Regions from separate parts of the Ensifer sp. EB106-03-01-XG145 genome, predicted to be linked through region 3. Evidence: predicted binding sites of a transcription regulator. Region 3 holds the regulator's gene; each other region holds the start of a gene.
The links. Region 3 encodes PhoB, which activates phosphate uptake and scavenging genes when phosphate is short. Its sites were predicted from a motif close to TGTCATNNANCTGTCAT; they were not measured.

Region 1 (5,688 bases), 680 kb from region 3:
CTTTTCAGCGGATGAATGTTGAGACCGGTCACCTTCATGGACAATTCCTTCATGTTCAAAAATAGATTCAAGCGCCTGACGATCCGATTCACGGGATAGCGGCAATATCTTGAAAGAATTAGATTTCATCGAGCATCATGGCAAGCACGTCGCGCAGGCGCTCCTCGCGCTCCGCCGCCAATCGGCGGCCAGCTTCGGTCTTGAAGCCATCGGCCAACCGGAACAGCTTGGTCTCGAAATGATCGATGGCGAACGCCTTGTCATCGAGTTCCCTTGCCTCCGCCAGCGGATCGAGCGGGTCATAGAGACCGCTGCCCATGCGCCCGGCGATATAGAAGCAGCGGGCGGCGCCGACCATACCGATCGCATCCAGCCGGTCGGCATCCTGAAGAATCCTCGCCTCCAGCGTCTCCGGTGCAATGTTGGCGGAGAAGCTGTGGGTCAGGATGGCGTGCGCCACGGCGCCGGTCTCTCCCGTACCCCAGCCGAGTTCCTGCAGAATGCCGGTCGCCTTCTCCGCCGCCAGACGTGATGCCTGGGTGCGCAAGGGCGAGTTCTTCTCGACCGAGACGCAATCATGGAGCAGGACGGCGGCGGCGAGCGAACGCGTATCGCCGCCCTCCTCCGCGTGGATGCGCGCAGCATTCTTCCAGACGCGGATCAGATGCGCGGCATCATGCGAGCCGTCATCGGCGGCAAAGGCATGCGGCAGCAGCACCGCGGCGAGATCCTCATGCGGCGCGAAGGCTGCCGCCAGTTTCGAAATATGTGTCATGACGTCCTATTGCTGTTCGGCAGGATCTGTCGGCGCCGTCGATGCGACGCCGACACCGGACAGGATCTTCTGATAGAAGAGCCCTATCCCGATCAATACCCCGCCAAGGCCGATGAAGGACAGGGCCCGCAGGAAACCTTCGAGGTTGGACATGTCGATCAGGAACACCTTCAGGACAGCGACGAAGACGAGAACGGCCGAAGCGATGCGAATGCTCTTGGCATGGAAACGCGAACCGAGCACAAGCAGCAGCACGCCGAGCAGCAACCAGACGACCGAGTAGGTATATGTCTCTCCCTGCAGGAAGCCCTTCCAATCCGCGATGTTTTCTCCCTGCCATGCGCGGCGGACCGTGAGGCTCGCCCAGGCGAAGGCCAGCACCGCGCCGCTGACCGCAAGCGCCATGACATAGGGCAACGGCCGCTTGTCGCGCGCATACCAGGCCAGCCCCGCATAGCCGAGCCCCGGCAGCAGATAGCCGATCAGCAGGAGATCGAAGAACGGGATATGACCGAGAAGCTCGCCGCTGAAGTAAGGGTTGAGGCCGAGGAGATGCGCCGAAAGCACCGACAACATCGAAAGCACGCCGAGGCCCATGCCGCCATAGCGGAAGACCGGGCTCGGCGACTTCATGTCGAGGCTCATGAAGATCGCCGAGGCGCCGATCGCCAGCAGGGTATAGATCGATTGCTCGCCGAGCGTCGGTACTGCGCTGTCGAGCACGCCGCCGTTCATCGCATGGCGCACGAGGATCGCGAGCGTCAAGAGCACCAAAAGGCTGGCGAGCGCCTGCAGGAGGTTGCGTACCCGTATGTTCGGCCAGGATCTGAGGAAATAGGCGGAGCCCGCAAGCAGTGCGGCGGGAATACCGTAGCCCGGCAGCAGCGCGTTGAAGACGGGCGTGGTGCCGAGATTGCCGGCACCGACGATCGTCGGCTCCCAGGCGATGCGCCCGAGAACGACCACAGCCGCAGCACCGGTCATCCAGGGCAGGATCGGCCAGGCGCGGATGCGTGTCGCGAGCGCATAGGCCGTTCCGAGCACGGCAATCGCAAGTGTGGTGACGAGCCCATCGGTCCAGGCATGAAGGGCAAGGACAAAGAACGCGAACGAACCGGCGACCAGCAATCCAGCCGCGATATCGCGCGCCTCCGCCTCGCCGCCGCGGCGGTAGAGCCAGTCCGCCAGCGCGAGCAGCGCGGCTCCGGCGAAGAGCGAGAACAGGCCGTGCGGCAGATCGAAGGCATAGTTGCCTGTCATCAGGAACGACATGGCCGTCAGCGCGATCGGGACAACGGCGGCGATGCCGGCCCAGAGGGTCGAATAGTGCGGATGGGTGACGAGGCGGCGCGACAGCACGAAGCCGCCGAGCGCCACGAACAGCGCCGCAAGCAGCATCGCCGTGATCATGGCAGTGCGGCCGGGCAGCACGATCGTCGGCAGAGCGTCGGCCAGCGAGGGATCGAGATAGGCGAGCACACCGCTCAGCGCCGTCAGGCTCCAAACGCCGGCCACTGCCCCGACGGCCGAAAGCACGGCGGGATAGACCGCCGTCGGCCGCCCGGCTCCCAAGGCCGCCAGCGCCGCAATGACCACAGCAAATTCCGTCACGGGATATTTGACCGCGGCCACCGCCGGGCTGATCAGAAGGAGCGCAAGCACCGTGGCGGCGATGGCCGCGGAAATGGAGATTGCCGCATGTGGCGGGATAAACAACCGCTCCCATGGTCCGGCAACGGCACCGCGTCGCTCCGCACCTTCAGGGACTTCGGGCACGGGTGCAGCTTCCGTAGCACCTGGCCAGACGAGGCCGATGCCGACGGTCATCACCAACAGCGCAAAGGCGACCGGCAGCGGTTCGAATGGCGAGGTCGCAGTGATATAGGCAAGCCCCCAAAGCCCGATGCCGGCGTTGGCAAGGGTCGGCACTACCGTCCAAGTCCGCAGCCGCGACGCGAGCAAGGTCGCAAGCCAGACGATCGAGAGGAAACCGAAGAGGACCCAGGGTCGCGGCTCGTCGCTCGAGACGAGTGCCGGCGTTGCGAGCGAGGCAAGCAGGCCGAGGCCGGCGAGCGCCTGCCCATGCAGTAGCGACAGACCAACGGTCGCAAGCGAGATCGCGGCCAGCAGAACGAATGCCGTGCCCGTGCCGATATAACCGTAGATGCCGTAGGCGGCATAGGCGACACCGAACAGGGTGACGGCGCCGGCAGCCGTCAGGATGCCGGGGATCATCGCATTCTGGAATTCGTCGGCGATGACAGGCACCGCGCGCCTGCGAATGACCTCCCCTGCTGCCATCAGCAACAGACCGAACAGGGCGGCAATCGTCAGGCGAACCGCCGGGCTCAGGAGGCCGGCATCGATCGAATATTTGACCATGAAGACACCGCCGAGCGCGAGCGCAATGCCGCCGACCCAGACGGCCCAACGTGCGCCGAGCCGGCTTTCCAGGCTCTCGGTCTGACGGAGCGCAGCCGGAACCGGTTGTGGCGCTTCTGTGCTGGCGGCAATGGTCTCGGCACCCTCGATGTCTTCCGCCGCGTTCTCCGCGTCGCCAAAGATCCGGGCCCCTTCGCGCGCGCCGGCCGTCAGGCCGATCGCAGCCTCCTCTACCGTCTCCGGTTCCACCGGCAGTTCGGGCGCGGCGGCGAGCTCTTCGGTCGTCGCTTCGGCCTGAACGCCGGCGCCCGATGAGGTCTTCAGCCTTGCGACCTCCGCCTTCAGCGCGGCGATTTCGGCCCCCAGCCGCTCGGCCGTCTTGCGACCGCCGGCAAAGGCGGAAAGAGCGAGAATGAAGGCAAGAAAAGCAAAGAGTTCGAACATGTTTTCCCCTGGCAGTCGCACGCACAGACCGCACGCAACCATACAGATTTTTACGCGCGCCCCAAATCGCTACAGCGCCGCGCGTCTTATCAGACTAGCAAAGGTCGCTGTAGCACTCTGAATTGCTGCGTGTCTTTGTCCTTAAATCGGAGGCGATTTCAGGAAACATGCAATAGACGGCCGAGCACTGTAATCTCTTCACGGAATTGTCGCAGAACTGTCACCGAGCAACTGGTACAGGCGGATGAACACCGCTGTCTCGGCGCGGTGGTTTCCATCGTTCAACCAGGAGACCCGATCATGGACAAGCATCTCGGCCAGACGGAAGAGACCGAATTCAAGACGCTGACGGAACGCAGGGAAGAGCTGGAAGACATTGGCCACAACTGTTCCACCAACCCGACGATGGGCGACATTATCCATCGCCGTTTCTCGCGCCGCTCGTTCATCGGCGGCTCGCTCGCCGTTGCCGCGATTTCGACGACGGTCAGCCCGCTGGCTCTCCTGACTGCACAAGAAGCACGCGCCGAGGAAGGTTCGCGCTTCGACTTCACCGAGATCGAAGCCGGCGTCGACGAGAAGCACCATGTCGCCGAAGGTTACGATGCCGACATCCTGCTGCGCTGGGGCGACAAGATCTTCGCCGACAGCCCGGAGTTCGACCCGAAGAACCAGACGGCCGCCGCCCAGGAAAAGCTGTTCGGCTACAACAACGACTATGTCGGCTTCATTCCGCTTGAGGGCAGCGCCGACCATGGCCTCCTGGTCGTCAACCACGAATATACCAATGCCGAGCTGATGTTCCCGGCCTTCGCCAGCGTCGTGAAGGAAAAGGTGACGAAGGACGGCAAGGAAGTCGAGGAGGAGAAGGTCGTTCTCGGTGAGTACACCAAGGAACTGGTCGACATCGAAATGGCCGCCCATGGCGGCACGATCATCGAAATCCGCAAGGTCGACGGCAAGTGGCAGCCGGTTCTCGACGGCAAGAACAACCGTCGCATCACGGTCAACACCGAGATGCAGATCACCGGGCCGGCGGCCGGTCATGACCGTCTGAAGACGCCGTCCGACCCGACGGGAAAGAAGGTGTTCGGAACGATCAACAATTGCGCCGGCGGGGTCACCGCCTGGGGCACCTACATGATGGCCGAAGAAAACTTCAACGGCTATTTCGGTGGCGAGCTCGCCGAAGACCACCCGGAATACAAGCAGCTCAAGCGCCTGGGCGCACCGGGCGGCCAGTACGAATGGGCCTCCTTCTACGACCGTTTCGACGTCTCCAAGGAGCCGACCGAGGCCAACCGCTTCGGCTGGATTGTCGAGGTCGATGCGCTGGATCCGACCTCGGTGCCGAAGAAGCGCACCGCGCTCGGCCGCTACAAGCACGAGGGTTGCGAATCGATCGTCAACAAGGACGGCCGCGTCGTGCTCTATTCCGGCGACGACGAGCGTTACGACTATGTCTACAAGTTCGTGACCAAGGGCATCTTCAACCCTGATGATCGCGCCGCCAACATGGACCTCTTCGACGAAGGCACGCTCTATGTCGCCAAGTTCGACGAGGACGGCACCGTCACCTGGATGCCGCTTACCCACGGCGAAGGCCCGCTGACCGAGGCCAACGGCTTCGCCTCGCAGGCGGACGTGCTGATCAACACCCGCTTCGCCGCCGACGCGCTCGGTGCCACCAAGATGGACCGCCCGGAGGACGTTCAGCCGAACCCTAGGACGGGCAAGGTCTACGTGATGCTGACCAACAACACCAAGCGCAAGGCAGAAGAAGTCGACGCCGCCAACCCGCGCGCCAAGAACGCTTTTGGCCACATCGTCGAGATCACCGAAACCGACGGCGACTTCGCCTCGCTGAAGAGCCGCTGGGATGTGCTCCTGAAGTGCGGCGATCCTGCTGTTGCCGAGGTTGGCGCCTCGTTCTCGACGGCGACCACCAAGAACGGCTGGTTCGGCATGCCCGACAACTGCGCCATCGACACCGACGGCCGCCTTTGGGTATCGACCGACGGTAACAACCAGAAGGAAACCGGCCGGACCGACGGCATATGGGCGATCGACACGGACGGCAGTGCCCG
Region 2 (5,688 bases), on a different contig from region 3:
GTCCTGCCAGCTCGAACGCGGCAGAGCGAACATGCGCGTGCGCTCGGCGAACGAGGCATCGATATCCGGATTCGGATCGATGAAGATGTCGCGGTGGTCGAAGGCCGCGATCAGGCGGATCTTCTCCGAGAGCAGCATGCCGTTGCCGAAGACGTCACCGGACATGTCGCCGACGCCGGCAACGGTGAAGGGCGTCGTCTGGATGTCGATGTCCATCTCGCGGAAGTGCCGCTTGACGGTCTCCCAGGCGCCGCGGGCGGTGATGCCCATCTTCTTGTGGTCGTAGCCGGCGGAGCCGCCCGAGGCGAAGGCGTCGTCAAGCCAGAAGCCCGCTTCCTGCGCCAGGCCGTTGGCCGTGTCGGAGAAGGTCGCAGTGCCCTTGTCGGCGGCAACGACGAAATAGGGGTCGTCACCATCGCGGCGCAGCGTATCGGCGGGCGGCACGATATCCTGGCTGACGATGTTGTCAGTCACCGAAAGCAGAGTGCGGATGTAGGTCTTGTAGGCTTCGGTACCGGCCCTGAAGACCTCGTCACGGGTGCCGCCGACGGGGAGTTGCTTCGGATAGAAGCCGCCCTTGGCGCCAACCGGCACGATGACGGCGTTCTTGACCTGCTGCGCCTTGACGAGGCCAAGCACTTCCGTGCGGTAGTCCTGGGCGCGGTCAGACCAGCGCAGGCCGCCACGGGCGACCTTGCCGAAGCGCAGGTGAACGCCCTCGACCTCGGTGCCGTAGACGAAGATTTCGCGGAACGGACGCGGTTCCGGCAGGCCGTCGAGCTGCTTCGGGTCAAGCTTAAAGGCGAGAACCGCGCGCGGCTTGCCGTCGGCGCCATGTTGGAAGTAGTTGGTCCGGAGCGTCGCTTCGATCGCGTTGACGTAGCGACGAAGGATGCGGTCCTCGTCAAGGCTCGGAACGGCAGACAGCGCGTCCTCGATCGCGGAAAGCAGGGCGCTGCACTTCTTTGCACGCGGCTTTTCCTCGAGCTTCGGATCCATCCGGGTCACGAACAGCTTGAAGATATCGGCTGCGATCGCCGGATACTTGTTCAGCGTGTCGGCGATATAGCCCTGCGAATAGGTGATGCCGGCCTGGCGCAGATAGCGGGAATAGGCGCGCAGCACTGTGACTTCACGGGCATTGAGGCCCGCAAGCAGGATCAGCCGGTTGAAGTTGTCGTCCTCGATCGTGCCGTTCCAGGCGGCGAGGAAGGCTTCCTCCAGCGCCGCACCCGACTTTTCGAGATTGAGCGCAAGGCCGTCGCGATGGATCAGCTCCATGTCGTGCAGCACCACGCGGTGCTTGTCCTCGCCGTGCCTGCCGACATTGAGGTCGTAGGTCTGTTCGCTGATGACCCGGAAGCCGAGGTTTTCCAGCAGCGGCACGCGGCGCGACAGCGACACGGGCTCGCCGGCATGGAAGATCTTCAGCTCGGCCGTGTCAGGACGGTTGACCGGGCGGTTATAGTTGTAGAACGAGATCCGGATCGGATCTTCCGCCTTGCAGGCGGCAATGTCTGCAAGGTCGGCATAGGCTTCCGCCGGCGTGAAGAACGACTGGTAGGCGCCGTCGACATCAAGCTCGATGCCGTCCTTACGGGCGAGAAGGTCGAACCGATCGATCCAGCGCGTGACGATGCCGCGAACGGCCTCTTCAAGCTTGGCCTGCGGAATGCGCGGGGTCTTGCCGCTGGTGCGGCCTATGATGAAGTGCACGCGCGCCAGACCGCCTTCGGGGAAGGCCGGGTAATAAGCCGAAACGCGGCCGTCATAGGCGGTCTTCAGGTAGTCGCCGATCTTTTCGCGTACGTCGGAATCATATTGTTCGCGCGGCACGAAGACGATGACCGAGACGAAGCGGTCGAAATGGTCGATGCGCGGCAGGACGCGGATGCGCGGCCGGTCGCCGAGTTCGTTGATCTGTTCGCAGAAGGCGGCGAGCAGACCGACATCGATCTGGAAGAGGTCGTCGCGCGGATAGGATTCGAGCGTGTTGTCCAGCATCTTGCCGGAGTGGCTCTGCGGGTCGTAGCCGAAATGGTCGACGATCTTCTCGATCTTGTGGCGCAGCAACGGGATTTCAGCCGCCTGGCGGGTATAGGCCGAGGAAGTGAACAGGCCGACGATGCGCAACTCGCCGGCGACATTGCCGTCGGCATCGAAGCGCTTGATGCCGATATAGTCCATATAGGCGCGGCGATGGACGACCGATTTCACGTTGGCCTTGGTGACGATCAGGAAATCGGGGCCGTCGAGGAAGGCGAGGATTTCCGGCGTGGTCAGTACTGCGTCCTTGCCCTGGCGCAGAACGCGCACGTCGGGGTTGGAGAGGATGCCGAGGCCCCTGCCCTTGCCGCGCTCGACCGTCGCCTTTCCGCCCTTGCCCGAGTAGGTATACTCGCGCATGCCGATAAAGGTGAAGTTGTTGTCGCGCAGCCAGCGAAGGAAGGCGAGCGCCTCATCACGGTCGCTCTTCTTGCGCGAGGCGTTGTAGGCCTCGAGTTCCTGCACGGCCTGGTCGAGCAGCGCCGTCATCGCCGGCCAGTCGTGTACCGTCTGGTGTACCTGCTCCAGCACGTCGCGGATGCGGTTGCTGAGCTGCTCGGCTTCGACGGGCGCCAGCTTCGTCAAGTGGATCTGGATGTGGCTGACGCGGTGCGCCGGATCGCTTGCCTCTTCCGGATCGAAGAGTTTTACCGGCTTGCCCGGTTCCTTGACCAGGATGGGATGGATCGCGAGGTGGATATCGCGGTGCGTGCTGGTGATTTCCCCCATGACCGAATCATAGAGGAACGGCATGTTGTGTTCGGTGATCGCGATGATCGAAACCTCGGTGCCACCCGGCGCGACGCCGGCGACGGTTTCGACCGAAACCTGCGGCTTGCCGCCATCCCAGCGGGCGAGTTCACGATGCGCATGGGCTGCAATCAGCGCCAGCATGTCCGCCGAATAAAGATCGAGGTCGTCGTTGCTGGCCCCACCGAAGAGGCTCTCCGGCGCCAGCGCGTCGACGCCCAGTTTGATGGCGGCCGCCTTTGCTGCGTCGATGTGTCTGTCCCGCTTCGGATTGTATTTCACGCCCATGAAGTCTCTCCCACTCATGATAGGCCAAACCCTATCAGAACCATGGCTAATGGCGACCGCTTTTTACGCCGATTTCGGCAAAATCGAGCCGAAAATTGGAGAATTTCACGTGAAAACAGCTTAAATCCATTTAAATCGAAGGCGATTTCGCGAAAATTGCTCGAAATTCGATGAAAAAGCACGAAAACGCCAGCGGCTTCCACCGGACGTATCTGCCATCGCCTGTTGACAGGGCGGTGACAGTCGGGTGATCAGAGTTTCTAGATCGAAGGATTGGACTCGTCGATGCCCGAAATGCCCTCCCTGCCCGGCGCCGTCATCGTCATCTCGAGCCATGTCGTGCGTGGCAAGGTCGGCAACCGGGCCGCGGTGTTCGCGTTGGAGACGCTGGGGCATCCGGTCTGGGCACTGCCGACGGTCATTCTTCCCTGGCATCCCGGACACGGGCGCTCGACCCGCGTCACCATTTCAGACGCGGATTTCCAGTCGATGATCGACGACCTCATTGCCGCGCCCTGGGTCGGCGAGGTGCGCGCCGTGCTTTCGGGCTATCTCGGATCGCCCGGCCAAGCCGAAGGCGTTGTGCGGTTGGTGACGACTCTCAGGGAACGTAATCCCAAGCTGATCTACGCCTGCGATCCCGTCATTGGCGATGCCGGCGGGCTCTATGTCCCGGAGGCGACCGCGACGGCCATCCGCGACCAACTGTTGCCGCTTGCCAACCTGGCGACGCCGAACCGCTTCGAGCTCGCCTGGCTCGCCGGCGCGACGCTGGAGACCAATACGGCGATCCTCGATGCCGCTCTCGGCCTCGGTCCGGCCCGCGTGCTGGTGACCTCGGCGGTGCCGATGATGAGCGGCGGTACCGGCAATCTCTTCCTCTCGGGCAATCACGCACTGCTCGCCGAACATCGGCTCGTCGAGAACCCGCCGAATGGCACCGGCGACTTGCTGACTGCCCTGTTTCTGGCGCGGCTTCTCGAAGGACTATCGGAAGAGCGAGCATTGCAGATGGCGACTGCAAGCGTCTTCGAAATCATCGCGCGGAGCGTCAAGCGCGGTGCCGACGAGCTGACAATCGAGCAGGACGCGTCGAGCCTTTCGACGCCGATGGCGATGGTGCAGATGCGCCGCCTGGTGCACCCGAATCAGATGCGGCGCAAATAGAAGAAACTGTTCATGGGCAGCAGCCCTTGTGGCATCGTGGATTGAACTTTAGGTCATGATGATATTCATGGCGGGGCGTGATGCGGGCGGAATTCCGCTCATCCCGCTCGAAGCAGCAGCGGAGTAATCGATGGACAAGCAGCAGCAGCGTTTTCCGGACCACCTTCTGAACGGCTACCACAACTTCATGAATGGCCGCTTCAGCGAACAGCAGAAGCGCTACAAGGTGCTAGCGGAAACCGGCCAGAAGCCGAGGACAATGGTTGTCGCCTGTTGCGATTCGCGGGCGGCGCCGGAAACGATTTTCGACAGCGGGCCGGGTGAACTCTTCGTCGTGCGCAACGTCGCCAATCTCATGCCGCCCTATGAGCCGGACGGCCATTACCATTCGACGTCGGCCGCGCTTGAGTTCGCCGTGCAGTCGCTCCGCGTCAGCGACATCGTCGTCATGGGGCATGGCCGCTGCGGCGGTATCAAGGCGGCGCTCGATCCGGATGCCGAGCCCTTGTCGTCGGGCGATTTCATCGGTCGCTGGATGAACCTCCTGAAGCCGGCCGCCGAGCAGATCCAAAGCAACGACGTCATGACCCAGGCGGAGCGGCAGCGTGCGCTCGAGCGGGTCTCGATCCGCAACTCGCTTGCCAACCTGCGCACCTTTCCTTGCGTTCAGATCCTCGAAGCCAAGGGCAAGCTGCATCTGCACGGCGCCTGGTTCGACATCTCGACCGGCGAGCTTTGGATCATGGATCCCACGACCGGCGACTTCTCCCGCCCGGGCATGTAACCGGCAAAAAAGCCCGGATCGACGATCCGGGCTTTGCAATCTTCCGAAAGGCATCGTGCATCCGGAGAGATGCGCGAATTGGGTTCGATCAGAGGCCGTCGATCTCGGCGCCGATGATGGCGATTGCCTGCTGGTAGACGGTTGCCGCGTTCCAGCCCTGGATCGCGCCGAAGTTCGCCTGGCCGGGCTGATAGCCGGCGCCAGGCTGCCAGCCATGGCCGCGCAGGAAGTTGGCGGTCGAGGCCAGCGCGTCGGCCTTGGAGCGAACCATGTCGATGTGGCCGTTGCCGTCGCCATCGACGCCGTATTTCAGGACGTTGGCCGGCAGGAACTGGGTCTGCCCGATCTCGCCGTGGGCAGCACCGCGCGCATCGGGGCTCAGGTCACCGCGCTGTACGAGCTGCAGGGCGGCATAGAGCTGGTCGGTGAAATAGTCCGAGCGGCGGCAGTCATAGGCGAGCGTCGAAACGGCCGAGAGCGTATGCTCCTTGCCCATGAAGCCGCCAAAGCCCGTTTCCATGCCCCAGATAGCGATCAGCGGGCCGGCAGGCACGCCGAAGCGGCGTTCAATGCTGGTGAAGAGCGCCGCATTCTGCTGCTTCATCTTCTTGCCGCGGGAAATGATCGTCTGACCGCCGCGCTTCTGCATGAAC
Region 3 (5,688 bases):
ATCTCCTTCAGGAGATCCGCCGAGGGGCCCTTTACCTTGATGCCCAGCATCAGGCCATCGCCGCGGATATCTTCGATGATATCGGGATAGCGATCCTTCAGCGAAGCAAGACCCTGGCGGAAGACGAGCGCGACGTCGCGCACATGGGCGAGGAAGCCATCAGCGAGGATGACGTCGAGCACGGCGTTGCCGACGGCCATCGCCAGCGGATTGCCGCCATAGGTCGAGCCATGCGTGCCCGCCACCATGCCGGCGGCCGCCTCTTCCGTCGCCAGGCAAGCGCCGAGCGGGAAGCCGCCACCGATACCCTTGGCAACGGCCATGATATCCGGGCGGATGCCCGTCCACTCATGGGCGAAAAGCTTGCCGGTGCGGCCGACGCCGGTCTGAACCTCGTCGAGGATCAGGAGCAGGCCGAATTCGTCGCAGAGGGCGCGCAGTTCCTGCATGAATTCCTTGGTCGCGGGACGGATGCCGCCCTCGCCCTGGATCGGCTCGATCAGGATCGCGGCGGTCTCCTCGGTGATCGCATTCTTGACGGCTGCGAGGTCGCCGAACGGAACCTGGTAGAACCCTGGGGCCTTTGGCCCGAAACCTTCAATGTACTTTTGCTGACCACCGGCCGCGATCGTCGCGATCGTGCGGCCGTGGAAGGCGCCCTCGAAGGTGATGATGTGAAACTTCTCCGGCTGGCCTTTGGCGAAGTGGTAGCGCCGCGCCGTCTTGATCGCGCATTCCAGCGCTTCCGCACCGGAATTGGTGAAGAAGACCCGATCAGCAAAGGTTACGGCGGCCAGGCGGCGTCCAAGACTTTCCTGACCGGGAACCTCGTAAAGGTTGGAAAGGTGCCAAACCTTCTCGGCCTGCGCCTTCAGCGCCTCGACGAGATGCGGATGCGCATGGCCGAGCGAGTTCACGGCAACGCCGGCAGCGAAGTCGAGATAGCGCGAGCCGTCTTCGGCGATCAGCCAGACGCCCTCTCCTCGCTCGAAACGCAACGGCGCGCGCATGTAGGTATCGTAAAGCGGCGTGGTTGCAGTCATGCGAGGCTCTCCTTCACTCCAATCGGCATCGGTCCCGCTGCTTCATGCGGCCCGATAAAAATCAAAAATGCCGCCTTTCGGCGGCGCAGGCACTATTCCTATTTCGCACTGCAATGTCAACAAAACCAAGCCTTGCAGCGCGGTAACGAGATCCATTTCCCTGCGACGAAAAAATCGGCCGGAAGGGCTTGCAAAAATGCAACGCTGATCGAGCAAGTTGGGGAAAACTACGAATTCGATTCGGCGTGATTCCCCGGACTCTTGCCACGGAGTCCGGCGGTCAGTACGTTAACATTCAATTACTAGACGCATGCGGCGGACCTAGTCACCAAAAGAGTTATCGCGTTTGCAACCTCGAGATTCAACCGGGGTGCGGTGAGGGATTCTGCCATCCCCAACGCTGAGAACGGAGAGTGCAGAAATGAACTGGACTGACGAGCGGGTGGAGAAACTGAAGAAGCTTTGGTCCGAGGGCCTGAGCGCAAGCCAGATCGCGGCACAGCTCGGCGGCGTCAGCCGTAACGCTGTCATCGGCAAGGTTCATCGCCTGAGCCTTCCCGGCCGCGCCAAAGCCGGCGGCAGCACCACTGCGGCAGCCCGCCCGAAGCGGCCGACCTCGGCGCCGCGCGCTCCGAACTACGCCTCGCGCGTTTCGACCCGCACCGTTGCCCGTCCGTCCGGCGCCACCGTCCTCAAGGAAGAGATCGAAGTCGATCTCGTTGCCGAGCAGGATTTCAGCATCCAGACCGACGTGGTCGTGCCGATGTCGCGCCGCCTCGAGCTGACCCAGCTCACCGAACGCACCTGCAAGTGGCCGATCGGCGACCCGCTGAAGGAAGAGTTCCACTTCTGCGGCAACGATTCCCCGGAAGCTTCGCCCTATTGCAGCTTCCATGCGCGGCTTGCCTACCAGCCATCCGCCGAGCGCCGTCGGATGCGCTAAGGATCCGCACAGGACCAAAACGAAAGGGGCCGATCGGCCCCTTTTTTATTGACTTCTGTTTGCCCTTCTCAGCTTTCGAGCGAGTAGCCGGCGCCGCGCACGGTGCGGATGACATCAGGCATGGTCGAGAAGTTCAGCGCCTTGCGCAGGCGGCCGACATGCACGTCGACGGTCCGCTCGTCGACATAGATGTCGTGGCCCCAGACGCCGTCCAGCAACTGCGAGCGCGAGAAGACACGGCCCGGAGAGGACATCAGGAACTCCAGCAGGCGGAACTCCGTCGGCCCCAGGCGAACTTCGCGGCTGCGACGATGGACGCGATGGGTTTCCCGGTCGAGCTCGATGTCGCCGCAGCGCAGCAGCGTCGAGAGAACTTCGGGCTTCGCCCGACGGAGCATCGCCTTGACGCGGGCCATCAGCTCCGGCGTGGAGAAGGGCTTGACCACATAGTCGTCGGCCCCGGTCGCGAGACCGCGAACGCGCTCGCTTTCCTCGCCGCGCGCCGTCAGCATGATGATCGGCAGCCGCTCCGTCTCCGGGCGCTGGCGCAACCTACGGCAAAGCTCGATGCCGGAGACGCCCGGCAACATCCAGTCGAGGATCAGAAGGTCGGGCAGGCGTTCCTGTAGCCGGATCTCCGCCTCGTCACCCCTGAGGATCGTATCGACGTCGAAGCCTTCAGCTTCCAGATTGTAACGCAGCAGGACGCTCAGCGCCTCTTCGTCTTCGACCACGGCGATTTTTGGCAACATCAGATAACGTCTCCTTACCGCGAGCGCCGCGCGGGTCCAGCGGACCGGCCGGCACTCAGACACTCTAAATCTGGAGCACCCCCGCCAATTTCAAAGGCGGTGCGAAAAGCCGCATGCTTCAGATGCAGGAATTCGGGGCCGCGACCGAAGCCGCGACCGGATGATATTCATGGGGCATGCATTGCGAACGGCGCGTTTAACGCCAGAGCGGGATGAGGAAAAGTGTATGCGGTTGTCCCCCGCATCCCGCTCCAACCTTCTAGTCGTTGACCGAGCCCAACGTCGACGTGTTGTCATCCTTCGGGCGCTCGCCCTCCGGCTGGGCACCCGTCGCCATGTAATAGATCGTCTCGGCGATGTTGGTCGCGTGGTCGCCAATACGCTCGATGTTCTTGGCACAGAACAAAAGATGCGTGCAGGGCGTGATGTTGCGCGGATCTTCCATCATGTAGGTGAGCAGCTCGCGGAACAGCGAGGTGTAGATCGCGTCGATCTCCTCGTCGCGTTCGCGAATGCTGTTGGCCTTCTCCGGCGAGCGCGAGGCATAGACGTCGAGCACTTCCTTGAGCTGCACCAGAGCGAGCTCGGCGAGGTGCTCGAGACCGCGGGCGAGCTTGCGCGGGATGCCGGAGCCGGCGACCGCGATCACGCGCTTGGCGGTGTTCTTGCCGAGGTCGCCGACACGCTCCAGGTCGGAGGCAATGCGGATCGATCCCATGATCTCGCGAAGGTCGGCGGCGACAGGCTGGCGCTTGGCGATCGTCACGATCGCCTTCTCGCCGATCTGACGCTCGGCATCATCGAGAACGGTGTCGTCCGAGATTACCTTCTGCGCCAGCGCCAGGTCGGAATTGACCAGGGCGCGGACGGATTCGGCGACCATCTGCTCGGCGAGACCGCCCATTTCCGAGATGCGGCGCGTCAGGTACTTCAGTTCTTCGTCATAGGCGGACATGATATGCATGGACATGATCGTCGATCCTTACGGGCGCTTTCCAGTGACTGTTGCAGCCGTGATGGGCCTCAGCCGAAGCGGCCCATGATGTAATCCTGGGTGCGCTGGTCATCCGGGTTGGTGAACATCTTGTCGGTGTCGTTCTCCTCGACGAGATTGCCGAGGTGGAACATGGCGGTGCGCTGCGACACGCGGGCGGCCTGCTGCATCGAGTGGGTCACGATGACGATCGTGAAGTTCGTGCGCAGTTCGTGGATGAGTTCCTCGACCTTGGCGGTCGCGATCGGGTCGAGTGCCGAGCAGGGCTCGTCCATCAGGATAACTTCCGGGCTGACGGCAACAGCGCGTGCGATGCAAAGGCGCTGCTGCTGACCACCGGAAAGGCCGGTACCCGGCTCCTGCAGGCGGTCCTTCACCTCGTTCCATAAACCTGCCTTCTGCAGGCTGGTCTCGACCACCTCGTCAAAGTCCGCCTTGGTGCGGGCAAGTCCGTGGATGCGCGGACCGTAGGCGACGTTGTCGTAGATCGACTTCGGGAACGGGTTCGGCTTCTGGAAGACCATGCCGACGCGGGCGCGCAGTTCGACCACATCGATGGTCGGATCGTAGATGTCGTCTTCATCGAGCGTGATCTTGCCGGTGACGCGGCAGTTCTCGATGGTGTCGTTCATGCGGTTCAGCGTGCGCAGGAAGGTCGACTTGCCGCAGCCCGACGGACCGATCAGCGCCGTTACCGTGTTCTCGCGGATGTTGAGGTTGACGTCGAAAAGCGCCCGCTTCTCGCCGTAGTAGACCGACACATCCTTGCCGATCATCTTGAAGGGAACCGTGTTCATTTTCTGATCCAAGGCTTTCTCGACCGCTGCTTCTGACATGATGTTCATAGTAATTACCTCACTACCAACGGCGCTCAAAGCGACGTCGCAACAGAATGGCGCCAAGGTTCATGACGACGAGGAAGATGAGAAGAATGATGATCGCGCCGGAGGTGCGCTCGACGAAGGCGCGTTCCGCCTCGTTGGCCCACATGTAGATCTGCACCGGCAGCGCTGTCGACGGCTCCATCGGCGAACCGGGATAGTCGACGACGAAGGCGACCATGCCGATCAACAGCAACGGCGCGGTTTCGCCAAGCGCGTGGGCAAGGCCGATGATCGTACCGGTCAGAATGCCCGGCATCGCCAGCGGCAGAACGTGGTGGAAGATGGTCTGCATCTTCGAGGCACCGAGACCGAGCGCCGCCGAGCGGATGGACGGGGGGACCGCCTTCAAGGCCGCGCGGGTGGCGATGATGATCGTCGGCAGGGTCATCAGCGTCAGCACGAAACCGCCGACGACCGCTGCCGAACGCGGCATGCCGGCGAAGTTGATGAAGACGGCGAGACCCAACAGACCATAGACGATCGACGGAACGGCCGCGAGGTTGTTGATGTTGACTTCGATCAGGTCGGTGAGCCGGTTCTTCGGAGCGAACTCTTCGAGATAGATCGAGGCGGCGACACCGATCGGCAGCGACAGCACGAGCACGATCAGCATCATGTAGAACGAGCCGAGGGCGGCAACGCCGACGCCCGCTGCCTCAGGACGGCTGGAGGCGCCGAAGGTGAAGATGCCGGTGTTGAAGCTCTTCTTCAGGACGCCGGCGCTTGCGAGCTCGTTCATCCAGGTGACCTGCTGGTCCTTGACCTTGCGCTTGCTCTCTTCGACCTTGAGGTCGATCTGCCCCTTGTTGGCGGAGTCGATGTTGGCTTCTGCCAAAAGCGTGACCGGAATGGTCTTGCCGACGATGGACGGATCCGCCACGACCATGTCGCGCAAGAGCGTACGGGAGCTCGCAGAAACCATGTCGGTCGCCTGCTTGACCAGCGGCCGCTTGGTCGCATCGATGCCGAGCTGCTTGACGAGCGCATCACGCACCAGCAGCGGATAGTTGGCGGTCATCAGTACCTTGCTGTCGGTCGTGCGTTCGCCGTTGGGGTCGATGACCTTTTCGGT
Region 4 (5,688 bases), on a different contig from region 3:
GGGTGCGGTCGCCGAAGTTCTGCGGGTCCGTATCCTGGAAGCGCGGCGGGATCGATGCCGTCTGCATCAGGTCGTAATCGGTCGACGAACAGGCGGAAAGGAGGGTGGCAATGGGCAGTAGAGCCAGAAGAAGCCGGCGCATGAGGTACCTGTCTAGAGACGAGCGACGATCCTGCCTCACACGATGGCTTTCATATCGGTGATTTCCCCCGCGAGGCGTGAACCTCATCTTCACCATATCATCGTAAAAATTGGGTTAGCTCAAGCGGGAATTGCAGGTGGGCGGGAGTTCGCCGATTTCTACTCCAACGCGAAATCCCCTTGGTGATTTCGGTGCTCTCGGGCGACGTGAGATAGGGGCGATCCCTGCCGACCGCGCGACGGGTTCCCGGTTTCAGGCGGCGATTGCGACGGCCGGGCGGTGATAGACCGCAAGCCAGGCGTAGCCGCGACCGATCGCGCGGCGTTCGAGATCGGCGCCGTTTACTCTCGCCTTCTCGCGCAGAACCTCGAAGAGGTTTGCGCGTGGCGTGACATGGAAGCGATCGAGCCAGCCGTGCAGCGCGCGGCGGAAGCTCGCCGGCAGGCGCTCCTGCTGGCCGAAATCGGCGATGTGCAGCGAGCCGCCTGGATTGAGCGCGGCGATGGCCGCTTCGATCGCCTTCTGCCAATCGGGGATCATCGACAGCGAATAGGAGATGACGATGCGATCGAAGCCGCGCTCGCCGAAGATGGCGGGGTCGAAATCCGTGGCGTCGGCGACCTGAAGTTCGGCACGGCGCTTGCCGCTACGGTTGAGCTTTGCATCGGCGGAGGTCAGCATTTCCGAGGAAATGTCCAGGCCGAAGAGACGGGCCGAAGGGAAGCAGCGGCCGATCAGCGCCAGATTGCGCCCGGTGCCGCAGCCGACTTCGAGCACAGAGGCACCGGGGGCCGGGTTCATCTCCCGGATCAGCGTGTCGCGGCCGAAGAGATAGTACTTCCGCGTCAGATCGTAGAAATGCCGCTGGTAGCGGTACATGTGGTCCATGCGCCGCGCGTGCGAAATCCCGGCCTCACGCATCGGCTCAAGCCTTCTTCCGATAGATGTGGAAACCACCATAGATGGCGGAGCGGTCTTCGGCGCCGAGCTTGACCGATGCTTCGGCATCGTAGTGCCACTGGTCGAGCAGGGCCGAGGAGACACGGCCGGGCAGGATGCTGTCTTCTGCCGCCGTGCGGAAGATGACGATCGCGCCGGTATCGGCCGTGCGGGTGATCTCGGTCCAGAGATCGTTGAGCTGCTGGTCGGTCATCCAGTCCTGGGCATCGAGCAGGATGTAGCGGTCGACGGAAGCCGCCGGCTTGCTCGCCAGGAGCTCGGTGTAGCTTGCGTGGTGGACCTCGACACGCTCGGCATTGTTGCGGATCGCCTCGTAGGCGCGGGCATTGAGGTAGGGCGGTAGCTCGCCTTCGTGCGGCAGCGGATAGCGGCGCCCAAAGGCCTGCCAGGCGAAGTAGTTTTCCCGCAGCGGAAAGTGACAGGTGAGCTTTTCAAGCCGATGGCGCAGCACGGCGGCGAGCGACTTCTCGCTGCTGAGGCTTGCCAGCTCGTCGAACTGCTGCGGCGGGATGCCAAGCCCGAATAGCGAGCTCTTGCGGCCGGTAATCCAGCGGATGACGGGGCGATCGAAAAGCGGTGCCAGGCGCTCGTCGAAGAATTGCCGCTGCTCGCGCATCGAGCCGGCCTGGACGAATTCTTCCGGGTTGACGCCGTGTAGACGGGCGAGCAGGTGGCTTGCGGCAATGAAGCGGCCGAGCAGGCCGGTGCGATAGATGTTGCGGCCGAAGACGCCGATGCGGCGGCGGCCGGTCAGGTCGCGGCCGTTCCAGTAGCTGCGCGTCGCGGTGTCGAGCTTCGGCGCAATGAAGAGGTCGAAGGCCTGGACGTTGGTGGCCGTGCCCTGGGTCGCCAGGAAACGCGTGACATCCTTGTGGCTCGGCAGGTGGCGAAAGGCCGCGAGCTTGAGGCGGTTCAGCGCGATGTGGTGCGGGTTGAGGTCGACGACGTCGATCTTGCGCGGGCCGGCCGACAGATAGGTCAGCATATTGCAGCCGCCGGAGCCGATGGTGACGATCCGGTGCTCCGGGCCGAGTTGCATCGCTTCCATGTCAACGATCGGATCTTCCCAGATCTGCGGGTAGACAAGACCGGAAAAAAGCAGGCCGAAGAGACGCTCCGAGAGGCCGGCAAGGGAAAAGGTCTTGTGCTGGAGCAGGGCGTTTTTCAGCTTCGGATTTTTTCTGCCAAAGCCGACGTCGGGGGCTAGTTCGGTCATCTCTGCCGGTCATCCAGTTGAAACTTAGCCGCTTCTAAAGTGACTCCGCTACACTTTGATGACGAGGTTTCCACAGCCCCCAGAGCGCGCTCGAACGGCCGCCATACTATTTTTCACCCATAAGAAATCATTAAACCCTGGCGTGCTAGCACCGGCTCATATTCGGGGGCGTCGACATGATGTTAAGAACGTTTCTGCCGAAGCCCGAGCAGCGATTTGCGGTTGCCGGCGCGGCTTTGGGGGCTCTGGTTTCCGCGGCGTGGCTGGCGACGGAAACCGTGCTCGCAAAACAATCGAATTGGGATGTTCCGACAATGCTTGCGGCTGGCGCCATGCCGTTCCTCCTCGGCGGGTCCTTCTATCGCTGGCGTTACTCGCGCCGCCTCGAACACGAGTTGCATGCAGCGCGCCGCGCCGAGCGGCGCTTGCGCCACGAGGTCCACCGCGACAAGCTCACAGGTCTCGCAAATCGCGCGGCGCTGGAAGCGGACATTCGTCAGGCGCTTTGTGCCGAAGGGCCGGCCTTCGAGCGCAATGCCCTGCTCCTACTTGATCTCGACCGGTTCAAGGCGATCAACGATACGATGGGTCACGATGCCGGCGACCGGCTGCTTGCACTCTTCGGTGCCCGGCTGAGGCGCGCCTTTTCCGGGGAGGCAACCGTCTACCGGCTCGGCGGCGACGAGTTCGTGCTTGCAGCGGCCGATGCTTCATCGCAGGCTGAGGCGGAAATACTCGCAATGCGGGTAAAGGCATTGTTCGAAGCGCCGTTCGATCTTGGCGATGCACGGGTCGCATCCGGCTGCAGCATCGGCATCGCCTTCGTCGAGCGAAGCGATACGGCGACGGGCGACGTGCTGAAGCGTGCGGACCTGGCGCTCTACGAGGCGAAGGCGATGAGCGGCAACAGCCACGCCTTCCACTCGGAAACGCTGACCCACGCCGCCCGGCAGCGGGCGGAGGCCGAGCGCGATGTGGCACGCGGGCTCGAGGACGACGAATTCTTCCTCGAATTCCTGCCGATTGCCGGGACGGCAAGCGGAGCCATCCGCGCTTTCGAGGCGCTGCTGCGCTGGCGGCACCCGCTTCGCGGCGTCATCGGCGCGGAAGCCTTCATAGAGCCGTCTGAGCAGAGCACGAGTGCGCTTTCGCTTGGCTATTGGACACTTCAGACGGCCTGCACGGAGGCTGCCCGCTGGGCTTCGCCGACCGGACTGACGGTCGCCCCCTTCGCCCCGCAACTCAAGGATCGAGACTTTGTTGCGCAGGTCAGGCAATGCCTCGCCGAGGCGAGCTTGCCGCCGGGACGCCTGACGATCGAGATCACCGGGGACTTTTCGACCGAAGATCTCGCCCTGATTTCCGAAAATCTCCAGGGGTTGCGCGCGCTTGGTGTGCGGATTGTGCTTGGCGGCGGCGCCGGTTCATCCTTGCCCTTGAACCTGATTGCCGAACTGCAGCCCGACCAGGTGACCATCGATCTTACCGCCATCCGGGCGACCCACGGCAGCGAGCGCAGCGTTGCGCTGCTCGCCTGCCTCATCAAGACCGGCCAGGTACTGCGCCTGCCGATCGCCGTGCGCGGCATCGAAAAGCAAAGCGAGATGGATTGCGCGCAGGCAAGCGGCGCCGCGGAAGTCCGCGGTCCGTGGATATCGCCAGCGCTCACGGATGTGGCGGCATTGCCTGAGACAGGCGAAGCGGCGGATTTGCGACGCTCGGCCTAACGCCGCGGGACCAGCACTCCAGGGTCCCCATTCCCCAGAAATTGGAAACTTGCAGTCTGCGGGCTTTTCCTGTCGGCGAAATGCTGGTTCTCTCTGCAACTCGACAGCGACCGCGCGTCCCATCGGACCAGTACCACCGCTGTTTGAATTGCTGCATCTTTCTGTCCTTGGTCGGCAAGACTCCAAGGATATTTGAGACGGCCGGAGGGAACGCATGAGACGCATGTTGAGGATATCAGGTGCGGCGCTGGTGTTGGGTGTCGTCGCGCTGTTCGGTTGGCTCGCGCTCGCGCCGCCGGAATTGCTCAAGGTCGGCGATGGGTACGCCGCGAAGATCGTCTGCTCCAATGTCTTCATTGCGCGACGCGATGCCCAGTCGGTGCTGGCCGATGATGTCCAGGCGCCGGGACACCCCTTGCTGAAGCTGGTGAAGGTTGCCGTCGAACCGGAAAAACAGATGGTGACCGCACGGATCCTCGGCTTTGCAGCGGCGGGCTACGCCGCCTACCGGCCGGGCGCAGGATGCACGAGCCTGCCGGATGGCGGCGGAACGAGCCTGCCGCCGATCACGACCGCGGCGGCTGTGGCGGCGCCGGCTTCCGAAGCGCCTTGGCCGGAAGGCGAGGGAGCCGCGATCGATCCCGCCCTGCAGAGACTTATCGAAGATGCCGATCTCGCCGGTCCGGGCGCGCGGGCGATTGCCGTCATTCGCGATGGCCGCCTGGTCGCCGAGAGCTATGGTCGGGGCTTTGACCGCTCGACGCCGTTGCTCGGCTGGTCGATGACGAAATCGGTCACGGCGGCGCTGATCGGACTGCGTGTGGCCGAGGGCCGAATGGAAGTGGCGCGTGCCGGGCTCCTGCCGGAGTGGGCGAGCGACGAACGGGCCAGCATCACGCTTGCCGATCTGATGGGCATGCAGAGCGGTCTCGAATTCAACGAGAACTATGGCGACGTCACCGACGTGACGCGCATGCTCTATCTTGAGAAGGACATGGCGGGTTATGCGGCCACCAAGCCGCTGACGTCCGATCCCGGCGCGACGTTCAGCTATTCCAGCGGCACGAGCACGTTGCTGTCGCGCATCTGGATGCGGACCTTCGAGGATCCGGCGGCGGCACTTGCCTTCCCGCATGACGCCCTGTTTGCGCCCTTGGGCATGAGCAGCGCCGTGCTCGAAACCGATGCGAGCGGCACCTTCGTCGGCTCGTCCTATATGTATGCCACCGCGCAGGACTGGGCGCGCTTCGCGCAGTTCCTGCTGCAGGATGGCGTCTGGAAGGGGAGGGCGATGCTGCCGAAGGACTACGTCGCCTTCATGCGCGCACCGGCCAAGGCTTCAGGCGGCAAATACGGCCAGGGCCAGGTGTGGCTGGAAGAAAACGGCGTGCGCGCCGGTTCCGGCAGTTTCCCGGCGGACGCCTTCTGGATGCTCGGCCATGACGGCCAGGCGATCATGCTGGTGCCTTCGCTGAAGCTCGCGGTGGTCCGGCTGGGGCTCACGCCTTCGAGGCTCGGCTACGACGTACAGAAGCTCAATGCCAAAATAATAGAGGCGCTCGATTGAGCGCCTCATAAAACGGTTCGAATATCAGTAAGCGGGCTTCGCTCACTTCATGCCGAGTTCTTCGAGCAGGCCCTTG

Region 1: the regulator PhoB is predicted to act here: its motif matches at 3,809-3,825, upstream of AC3WWH_RS05555 (PhoX family protein).
Region 2: the regulator PhoB is predicted to act here: its motif matches at 3,310-3,326, upstream of AC3WWH_RS11995 (NAD-glutamate dehydrogenase).
Region 4: the regulator PhoB is predicted to act here: its motif matches at 2,366-2,382, upstream of AC3WWH_RS24330 (BtaA family protein).

What each region holds. Positions count from the first base shown of each region.
Region 1 is NZ_JBYTEC010000001.1:1,140,807-1,146,494, reverse strand. It holds gene AC3WWH_RS05570 (MOSC domain-containing protein) at 1-38, opposite strand, end outside; gene AC3WWH_RS05565 (HD domain-containing protein) at 119-775, opposite strand; gene AC3WWH_RS05560 (DUF2339 domain-containing protein) at 782-3,601, opposite strand; gene AC3WWH_RS05555 (PhoX family protein) at 3,902-5,688, shown strand, end outside.
Region 2 is NZ_JBYTEC010000003.1:297,099-302,786, reverse strand. It holds gene AC3WWH_RS11995 (NAD-glutamate dehydrogenase) at 1-3,084, opposite strand, end outside; gene pdxY (pyridoxal kinase PdxY) at 3,370-4,251, shown strand; gene AC3WWH_RS11985 (carbonic anhydrase) at 4,382-5,035, shown strand; gene AC3WWH_RS11980 (lytic murein transglycosylase) at 5,124-5,688, opposite strand, start outside.
Region 3 is NZ_JBYTEC010000001.1:464,299-469,986, reverse strand. It holds gene AC3WWH_RS02325 (aspartate aminotransferase family protein) at 1-1,043, opposite strand, end outside; gene AC3WWH_RS02320 (GcrA family cell cycle regulator) at 1,465-1,986, shown strand; gene phoB (phosphate regulon transcriptional regulator PhoB) at 2,055-2,738, opposite strand; gene phoU (phosphate signaling complex protein PhoU) at 2,998-3,711, opposite strand; gene pstB (phosphate ABC transporter ATP-binding protein PstB) at 3,762-4,577, opposite strand; gene pstA (phosphate ABC transporter permease PstA) at 4,591-5,688, opposite strand, start outside.
Region 4 is NZ_JBYTEC010000012.1:4,177-9,864, forward strand. It holds gene AC3WWH_RS24320 (glycoside hydrolase family 25 protein) at 1-142, opposite strand, end outside; gene AC3WWH_RS24325 (class I SAM-dependent methyltransferase) at 395-1,063, opposite strand; gene AC3WWH_RS24330 (BtaA family protein) at 1,068-2,318, opposite strand; gene AC3WWH_RS24335 (putative bifunctional diguanylate cyclase/phosphodiesterase) at 2,495-4,045, shown strand; gene AC3WWH_RS24340 (serine hydrolase domain-containing protein) at 4,260-5,612, shown strand; gene AC3WWH_RS24345 (lytic transglycosylase domain-containing protein) at 5,655-5,688, opposite strand, start outside.